DNA from 4 places in the Kitasatospora sp. NPDC043949 genome. Region 3 is predicted to be linked to each of the others. Evidence: riboswitches for the same ligand, from Rfam matches in the RefSeq annotation. Region 3 holds a riboswitch; each other region holds the start of a gene.
What was found. Region 3 has a riboswitch for cyclic di-AMP ahead of AC07AL_RS02290 (transglycosylase family protein). Riboswitches for the same ligand answer to the same signal wherever they lie in the genome.
Positions count from the first base shown of each region.

Region 1: another riboswitch for cyclic di-AMP. It lies ahead of AC07AL_RS12575 (M23 family metallopeptidase); the one in region 3 lies ahead of AC07AL_RS02290 (transglycosylase family protein).
Region 2: another riboswitch for cyclic di-AMP. It lies ahead of AC07AL_RS15275 (M23 family metallopeptidase); the one in region 3 lies ahead of AC07AL_RS02290 (transglycosylase family protein).
Region 4: another riboswitch for cyclic di-AMP. It lies ahead of AC07AL_RS35580 (transglycosylase family protein); the one in region 3 lies ahead of AC07AL_RS02290 (transglycosylase family protein).

Region 1 covers NZ_JBWKEQ010000012.1:22,662-24,853, reverse strand. The annotation lists gene AC07AL_RS12580 (alpha/beta fold hydrolase) at 1-306, opposite strand, end outside; cyclic di-AMP (ydaO/yuaA leader) riboswitch at 652-810, shown strand; gene AC07AL_RS12575 (M23 family metallopeptidase) at 823-1,656, shown strand; gene AC07AL_RS12570 (hypothetical protein) at 1,770-2,192, opposite strand, start outside.
Region 2 covers NZ_JBWKEQ010000015.1:129,511-131,702, reverse strand. The annotation lists gene AC07AL_RS15280 (MFS transporter) at 1-297, opposite strand, end outside; cyclic di-AMP (ydaO/yuaA leader) riboswitch at 610-792, shown strand; gene AC07AL_RS15275 (M23 family metallopeptidase) at 795-1,751, shown strand; gene AC07AL_RS15270 (DUF2470 domain-containing protein) at 2,022-2,192, opposite strand, start outside.
Region 3 covers NZ_JBWKEQ010000002.1:14,972-17,163, reverse strand. The annotation lists gene AC07AL_RS02290 (transglycosylase family protein) at 1-1,233, opposite strand, end outside; cyclic di-AMP (ydaO/yuaA leader) riboswitch at 1,220-1,390, opposite strand; gene AC07AL_RS02285 (hypothetical protein) at 1,815-2,192, opposite strand, start outside.
Region 4 covers NZ_JBWKEQ010000073.1:22,396-24,587, reverse strand. The annotation lists gene AC07AL_RS35580 (transglycosylase family protein) at 96-1,001, opposite strand; cyclic di-AMP (ydaO/yuaA leader) riboswitch at 1,007-1,174, opposite strand; gene AC07AL_RS35575 (cytochrome P450 family protein) at 1,385-2,192, opposite strand, start outside.

The sequences.
Region 1 (2,192 bases), on a different contig from region 3:
GCCGACCAGGACGGCGCGGTCGATGCCGAGGTGGTCGAGCAGGGCGAGGACGTCGGTGGCGATGGCGGCGGGGGAGTAGTCGTCCCAGATGATCGAGGATTCCCCGAAGCCGCGCAGGTCCATGGTGATGACCCGGCGGCCGGCGGCGGCCAGCAGCGGGCGGAGGTGCCGGTAGGCGGCGCGGGTGTCGAGCATTCCGGGGAGCAGCACGACGGGGGCGCCGTCGCCCTGTCGGGTGTCGTCGTAGGCGAGGCGGCCGCCGGTGACGTCGAGGTACTGGGTGGTGGGGGCGCTGGTGGCGTTCATGGTGGGCCTCCGGAGGGTTGCCGGTGCGGGGCTTCGGTGCTGCCGCCGATAGCCATAAAGCTAAGGCTAATAGCCTTAGCCGTCAAGCCCTCGCGCCCTGCGGAGCGGGGGAGGCCGGCGGGGGGTGCGCGGATGAAGGGTCGTTCGTTGACGTCCGATCACGTGAGGTGGCGTCAACGGTGCTCAAGGGGGTGCAGGGGTGTCCAAGGGGAACAAAACGCCCGTCGTGCCCCGGAGTGCCCCGCCCGTCTCCGGTCGTCCCGGGCGAACGGCTTGGAATCAGGGCCTCCTAGGATTAACGTTTGATAACGCAGCGCGGTCGTCAACGCCGTACCCAGACGGCACCGTGCGCCGTCGCCTAATCCCGCCGACCGGCCTCCGGGCAGGTCAGGGAGCCGGGGAACCACGTTCCTTGGGGTGAATCGGCGGGGCTCCGGCCCGGCCGTAGGAGACCTTCCTGCTCCGAACCCGTCAGCTAACCCGGTAGGCGCGAAGGAAGGAAAGGAGCGCGCCTCCGTGGCGTCGACGCACACTCCGGCACACCCGGCCGGCCTCGCAGCAGGTACCCGGCTCCTCGACCACCCCGGCCCGGACGGCCCCGAGTACGCGGGCCCGGAGGCCGAGACCAACCGGCACCGGATGCCGCGTCAGGTCCGTGGGGCCTCCCCGCTGCTCGGCGTCACCGCCGTCGCCGCCACCCTGGGCGCCACCGGCTTCGCCTCCGCCACCCCGGCCGCCGCCCCCGCCATCGAGACCCCGGACGAGACCCCGGTCGCCCTCTCCGCCGACCCCGGCCTCGCGCTCGCCGCCCGCATCCAGCTGCAGGCCGACAGCCAGCGCACCGCCGCCGAGGAGGACGCCCGCGTCCAGGCCGCGAAGGAGGCGGAGGCCAAGGCCGCCGCCAAGGAGGCCGAGGCCAAGCGGGCCGCCGAGGAAGCCGAGCGGGCCAAGGCCGCCGCCCTCACCCTGCCGGTGCGCGACTACCACCTCACCGCCCACTACGGCCAGAGCGCCCGCTACTGGGCCCACCTGCACACCGGCCTGGACTTCGCCGCCGACACCGGGACCCCCGTCTACGCGGTCGGCCAGGGCACCATCACCTCGGCCGGCTGGTCCGGCTCGTACGGCTACCGGATCGTCGAGACCCTGCCCGACGGCACCGAGATCTGGTACTGCCACCTCTCCTCGATCATCAAGGGCTCCGGCAAGGTCGGCTCCGGCCAGCAGATCGGCAAGGTCGGCGCCACCGGCAACGTCACCGGCGCGCACCTGCACGTGGAGGTCCGCCCCGGTGGCGGCGCCCCCGTCGACCCGGAGACCTGGTTCCAGCAGCGCGGCGTCAACCCCTGACGCACCCGCGAAGCCCCGGCCGCCGGAACCAGCAGCGCGGCCTCAACCCCTGACGCACCCGCGAAGCCCCGGCCGCCGGAACCAGAAGGCACCGCGGCCGGGGCTTCGCCGCGTCACTCCTGCGCCGGGTCTGCCGGCTCCGCCGGGTGCGCGTCGAACTCCTCCTGCGCCAGCCCGGCCAGGTACGCGTCGATCTCCTCCTGCCCCGGCTCCGGCGCGAGGTCCGGGAACTCCTCCACCAGCAGTCGTGGCAGCCCGGGCACCGTCCACTCCCCGTACAGGTCGAGCGCGGCTTCCACCGCCGCCTCCTCGAACGCTCCGAAGTCCCCGGCCAGTTCGTCCGGCATCGGCTGGCCCAGCGCGGTCAGCTCGGCCAGGTTGCGGTAGCTGCGCCGCATCAGGCCCTGCTCCAGCAGCCGGCGCGCGCCGTCGGTGGCCATGCCGACCGAGATCACCCGGGTCGGGCTCCAGCCCTGCTCGTCCACCTCGTCCAGCCAGCCGGTCTGCGCCAGTGCGGCGAACACGGCCAGCCGCTC
Region 2 (2,192 bases), on a different contig from region 3:
GGCCGCGGAGGCGGCGGCGAACCAGAGCACGCCGATCAGGAAGACCCGGCGCCGGCCGTACCGGTCGCCGAGCGCGCCGCCGAGCAGGATCAGTCCGGCCAGGGTGAGCAGGTAGGCGTTGAGCGTCCACTGCAGGGACGCGAGGGAGGCGCCGAGATCGGTGCCGATGCGGGGCAGCGCGACGTTCACCACGGTGCCGTCGAGCATCGCCATGCTGGAGCCGAGCACCGTCGCGAGGAGGACCCAGCGTCCCCGCGAGGTGCCCAGGCGCAGTGTTCCTGCTTCGGAGGTGGCCACGGGCCGATCCTGCGCCCGTGGGGCGTACGTGACAAGGGTCACCGGGGGGTGTGTCGGTGGGTGCGCGGTGCGTGAGCGGGCGGGTGCGCAGCGGTGGCGGAATCGGCGCAGCGTCGTGGATCAGTGGCGCCGGGTGAATGGATTGTGCACGTACGGTGCAGCCGATCATTCGGAGGGTCACCGCAGCTCGGGGGGTTGTTGCCGGTTCAAGTGATCGACATTGCTTCACCCGAACGGATGGGTTTTAGTTCAGCGACCGCCCGGCCAGTCCGGACGGATCCACCGGGTGGAACGCCGAATCCTGCCGCTGCCCGGTGGCTCGCACCGAACTCTGTACGGCAGGAGCGGGGGACCCACAGGTAAGTCGCCGGACCGGAAACGGCACGCTTTCGCGTACCCGGATCCAGGGCCGGCTAGGGGTGAAGCCGCATGTGCGGCCGGGCAACTCCAGCCCGAACCCGACAGCTCACCTCGCAGGCGTCGGAGAGGAAAATTCCATGCCTGCACAGGCTCGTCGTATCGCCCTGCCCCGCGCCGCCCGCATCGGGATCGCCACCGCCGTCACCGGTGTCTCCTTCGCCCTGCCGCTCGTCACCGCGATGAGCGCCCAGGCCCACCCCGCGCCGGCCGCCGCGGTCACCGCCGCCCCGGCCGCCGCTCCCGCCGACCAGGCCCAGGCCTCGTCGCAGGAGAGCTACCGCGTCGTCAGCGGCGACACCCTGTCCCGGATCGCCGACGCCCAGCACGTCGACGGCGGCTGGCAGGCGCTGTACGACCACAACCGTGAGGTCGTCGGCGGCAACCCGGACCTGATCTTCCCCGGTCAGCGGCTCGTGATCGCCGGCCAGGCCGCCCCGGCCAAGCCCGCTGCCCCGGCGAAGCCCGCCCAGCCGTCCGCCCAGGACGCCGCGCCGGCCACCACCGCCAAGCCGCAGGCCCAGCCGGAGGTCCGGACCGAGGCGGCCAAGCCGTCCGCCCAGCTCCAGGCCCAGCTGCAGACCGCCGCGCCGTCCGCCGTGGTCACCGCCGTGCCGGTCGCCGCCGCTTCGGCCTTCGTCGCCCCGCTGGCCGGCCCGAAGCTGGGCACCGCGTACGGCGTGGCAGGCTCGATGTGGGCCTCCGGCCACCACACCGGCCAGGACTTTGTCGCCTCCACCGGCACCCCGCTGCGCGCCGTCGGCAACGGTGTCGTGGTGAAGGCCGGCAACGGCGGCGCCTACGGCAACGAGGTCGAGATCAAGCTCGCCGACGGCCACTACGCCGAGTACGCGCACCTCTCCTCGATCGGTGTGAAGATCGGTCAGGCCGTCAAGGCCGGACAGCAGATCGGCCTCTCCGGCGCGACCGGCAACGTGACCGGCCCGCACCTGCACTTCGAGATCCGCAACGGCTCGGAGTACGGCTCGGACATCAACCCGGTCGCCTACCTGCGGGCCCACGGCGTCGCGCTCTGACCCGTACCGGATGTACCGGATGTGCCGGATGTGCCGGATGAGGAACCACCGCTGCTACGGGGCGAATCGACCGCCCGGGATGGTCATGTCGGGTGACCGCTCGACCGGGTGATCGCCGCAGCAGTGGACATGGGCGCGGGACACGCCCAGGCCGGCCCGGCTCGCGAGACTTCTCTCGCGAGCCGGGCCGGCCGCTGTCGTTTCCGGGCCTTGGTGGGTGCCCCCAAGGCGAATTGACGATGCGTCAGGCCGACGCTCTGGTGGGCCGGTTCAGAGCCGGTGGGCGGGCAGCCCGTGCTGGGCGGCGGTCAGCAGCTCGTGCATCCGCTGCCCGAAGTCCTCGGTGTCGGCGGCCGGTTCGGGGAAGACCAGGCGGACGTCGCGGTGGCCGTGCGGGTGGTCCAGGCGCAGGACCAGGCCGTGGCGGTCCAGGGCGAGCGG
Region 3 (2,192 bases):
CAGCAGGTCGCCCGCCTGCAGGCTGTCCAGCGAGACGCGGGTGCTGGCGGCGGCCTGGTCGGCGGCGACGCGCGGGACGGAGACGCCCGCGGCGCGCAGCGCGGCCTGGGTCAGGCCGGAGCAGTCCCAGCCGCCGTTGCCGGTACCGCCGTAGACGTACGCCTGGCCGACCTTCGACTGGGCGAAGGAGACCGCGGCGGCCATGCTGCCGGTGGCGGCCGGGGTCTGAGCCGGGGTCTGAGCCTGGGCGGCCGGCTTGGAGGCCGGCTTGGTGGCCGGGGCCTGGGGCTGGGCGGCCGGCTTGGCGCTCGCGACAGCGCCGTTGGAGGTCTGGCCGGACTTCTGCGAGCGGTCGAACCAGGTGAAGTCCGAGCCGGACGTGGCCGACGAGCCGGAGCCGGACCGGTCGGCCTGAGCCGACTGCTGGGCCTGGCCGCCGTCCTTGAACGAGAGGCGCTGGCCCGGGTAGATGGAGTCCGGGCCCTCGGTCAGGGTGCCGCGGTTGAGTTCGTACAGCCGCTGCCAGCCGCCCTGGAGGTTGTGCTTGTCGGCGATCGAGGACAGCCAGTCGCCGGAGGCGACGGTGTAGTCGTCGGCCTGGGGCTGGGCGCTGTTCCGGGCCTGGCTCTGGCCCTTCTGGGCCGAGGTGCCGTTGGTGGAGTCGGCGGGGGTCTGCGCCTGGTCCTGGGCCGGTGCGGCCGGCTTGGCGGGCTTCGCGGCCGGGGCCGGGGTCTGGGTCTGCGCGGGCTTGGCGGCCGGGGCGGCCGGCTTCGCGGCGGGCTTGGTGGCGGTCGAACCGGCAGCCGAGCCGGCCGAGGTGTCGACGGCGGCCGGGGTGCCGCCCTTGGTCAGGCCGGCCTGGACCGAGCACACCGGCCAGGCGCCGGGGCCCTGCGAGGCGAGGACCTTCTCGGCGACGGCGATCTGCTGGTCCTTGGTGGCCTGGTTGGCCTGGGGGGCGTAGGCGGTGCCGCCGAAGGCGGCCCAGGTGCTGGAGGTGAACTGCAGGCCGCCGTAGAAGCCGTTGCCGGTGTTGATGCTCCAGTTGCCGGTGCTCTCGCACTGGGCGACCTTGTCCCAGGTGGCGACGGAGGCGGCGGAGGCGGTGCCGGAGGTGAGGCAGGGGATGGTGAGGCCGACGCCCGCGACGCCGACGGCGGCGATCACGCGTCGGGTACGACTGGACAGACGGGTGCCGTTGGTGGGCAGCATGAAGACGCAGTCCTCTCCCACGCCTGCGAGGTGAGCTGTCGGATTCGGGCTGGAGTTGCCCGGCCGCGCTGTGGGCGCGGCTTCACCCCTAGCCCTGGATCGTTCCGGGGAACGGTCCGGGGCGACTTACCTGTGGGTCCCCCGCTCCTGCCGTGGTGCGTTTTCGCGCTGCCAGGACATCCGACGGCAGGACTCGGCGTCGCGGATGAACTGGGTTCGTGTGGCCACGAACGGGGAGCACGTTAAGCAGACTTAAGTTCAAACTGCAAACACCTGTGACGCGCATCACGGTTTGGCGAGAACGGTCGTTCTCCTCACTTGTCATGATCGGAAATGACCGATTTCCGGCAACGCCGCGAAGGGTGCGCGCAACTGTCTGCGTTTCAGGAGGCGGGTGACGGTGGGTCGGGTCGCCCGGGGGCCTGCCCGCCGGGAGAGCGGCGTGTCCGCACTGTGGCCGTCGGGGGGTGCGTCGAGCGATGGTGAACAAATGCGGATAGAACGGACATCACACCTATTCGTCCTTTAACTCCCTTACGGGACAAGCGGGAAGGGCCCGGAACGTAGCCGTTCCGGGCCCTTCACACGTACGGTGACCGCTACTATTGGCCGGCCGACTCCTCGGCGGCGGCGTGAGCGGCGTGAGCGGCGCGACCACCCCGGCCGGAGTGGTCGGCGTGGGTGCCCTCGGCGGCCTCCGCCGCCTCGGCCTCGGCCCGCGCCAGGGCCTCGGGGGAGGGCGCCGGCAGCGCGGCCAGGTAGGTGGAGGCGATCAGCTGGCCGACCGTCGGGTAGGCGCCCAGCGGCGCCGCGGACGGGCAGCCGGTCTCCTCGGCGGCCGTGGCGAGCAGCTCGGAGTCGGCCTCCGGCCCGATCACCAGCGGGGCCAGCGCCGGGCGCTGGGAGCCGGTCTCCTTGAGGTGGTTGACGGCCGCGGCGACCGAGCCCGGCACGTCGAGCGCGGCGGGCACGACCGGGAC
Region 4 (2,192 bases), on a different contig from region 3:
ATCGAAGCGGGCGAATACGGGGGAATGCGGGCGAAGGGGGACAGGTCCCGTCCCCCTTCGCCCGCAGGGCGCGGGCCGTTCAGGGCCCGGGCCGCTCAGCCGAGGTGCAGCACCTGGCCGGGCATGATCAGGTTGGGGTTGCCGCCGACGGTGCCGCGGTTGCCGTCGTACACCGACTGCCAGCCGCCGGACACGCCCTGGGCGGCGGCGATCGTCGACAGCGTGTCGCCGGCCCGGACGGTGTAGTCGTGACCGCCCTGCGCGGCGGCGGGCTGCGCGGCCGGGGCGGACTGCGCGGGCTGCGCGGCGCGGGGCGCGTACTGCGGCTGGGCGGCGGGCTGGCCCGCGTACTGCTGGTAGACGCTCTGGTGGCTGGTCCAGTACCAGGCGCCGTTGTTCTGGTACCAGTACACCTTCGCGTCGGCGTCCCAGCCGGCCTTGCCGGAGAAGCCCTGGGTCTGCGGCTGCGTCTGCTGCGGGGCCTGCTGGGCGGCCGGCTTCGGGGCGGCCTGCTTGACCGGCTGCTGGGCGGGCTTCGGGGCCTGCGCCTGCTGGGTCGGCTTGGCGGCGGACTGCTTGGCGGGCTTGGCGTCCGTAGATGTGTCCACGGAGGCCGGGGCGCCGCCCTTGCTCAGGCCGGCCTTCTGGGAGCAGACCGGCCAGGCGCCCGGGCCCTGCGAGGCCAGCACCTTCTCGGCGACCGAGATCTGCTGCGCCTTGCTGGCCTGGTTGGCCTGCGGGGCGTAGGAGGTGCCGCCGTACGCCTTCCAGGTGCTGGGCGTGAACTGCAGGCCGCCGGAGAAGCCGTTGCCGGTGTTGATGCTCCAGTTGCCGCCGCTCTCGCACTGGGCGACGGCGTCCCAGGTGGAGGCCGGGGCGGCGGAGGCGCCGGTGGCGGTGAGGAGCGGCATCGCGAGTCCGACGCCGGCCACACCGGCGACGGCGATGGCCTTCTCGGTCTGGGTGCGACGGCGGTGGCGGCCGGTTCCAACGAACAGCATGAAGAGGTCCCTCTCCGCACGCCTGCGAGGTGAGCTGTCGGGTTCGGACCGGGAGGTGGCCCGGCCGCCGAAAGCGGAAACGATTCCGCTCGGGCGGCTTCACCCCAAGCCGTCGGGGAACGGCAACAAACCTGGTTCCCCCGCCCCTGCCCAGGGTCTGGTCGGTTTCCCGTGACGCGGCGGGCAGGATTCGGCGTTCCGCGCACGAGGTCCGCAGCTGCGAACTCCAGGGAGAGTAGACAGATCATCAGACCAATAACAAGCTCATATCACCGATATCACACACAAATTACGGCGCGTGGTCAATCGCCTACCAACTGCGGCGGTATGTCCGGATTAATGCGGGTTCAGGCCCGGCTCCACGAACCGCCGGAGACATGCCGTCAGCGTGTCGGGGCGTCGGTCGGCGCGACCGGCGGCGCGTGCGGAGAGCAGGTCTCCGGAGTGAATTCGACCGGGAGTTCCCGCAGGCCACGCATGATCAGGCCGCCCCTCCAGCGCAGGTTCTCCGGGTTTTCCGCGAGCCGCAGGTCCGGCAGCCGGGAAAGCAGCGTGGCCAGTGCGCTCCGCCCCTCCAGGCGGGCCAGCGGGGCGCCGATGCAGTAGTGGATCCCGTGGCCGAAACCCAGGTGCGGATTGTCCGTGCGGGCCAGGTCCAGGGTGTTCTCGTCCGCGAACCTGGCCGGATCGCGATCCGCCGCGGCCAGCACCACCAGCACCGGATCGCCCACCGGGATGTCCACCCCGCCGATCGACAGCGGCCGCGTCGCGAAACGCCACGTCGCCATCTCCACCGGCCCGTCGTAGCGCAGGAGTTCCTCGATCCCGGTCTCCAGCAGCGCCGTCTCGCCGCGCACCACCGACTCCTGCAGCAGCCTGCGCTGCTCCGGGTTGCGCAGCAGCGCGTACGTGCCGTTGCCGATCAGGTTGACGGTCGTCTCGAACCCCGCGAACAGGAGGATGAACGCCATCGCGGCGGCCTCGTTCTCGTTCAGGTGCTCGCCGTGGTCGCTCGCCCGGATCAGGCCCGAGATCAAGTCATCACCCGGATCCGCCCGCTTGCGGTGGATCAGCTCCAGCAGGTACGCCCGCATCCGCTTCACCGCCCGCCCCACGCCGCCGCGTTGGCCGCCGCCGTGCCGGATCATCATCCCGGCCCAGTCCCGGAAGTCGTCCTGGTCCTCGGCCGGC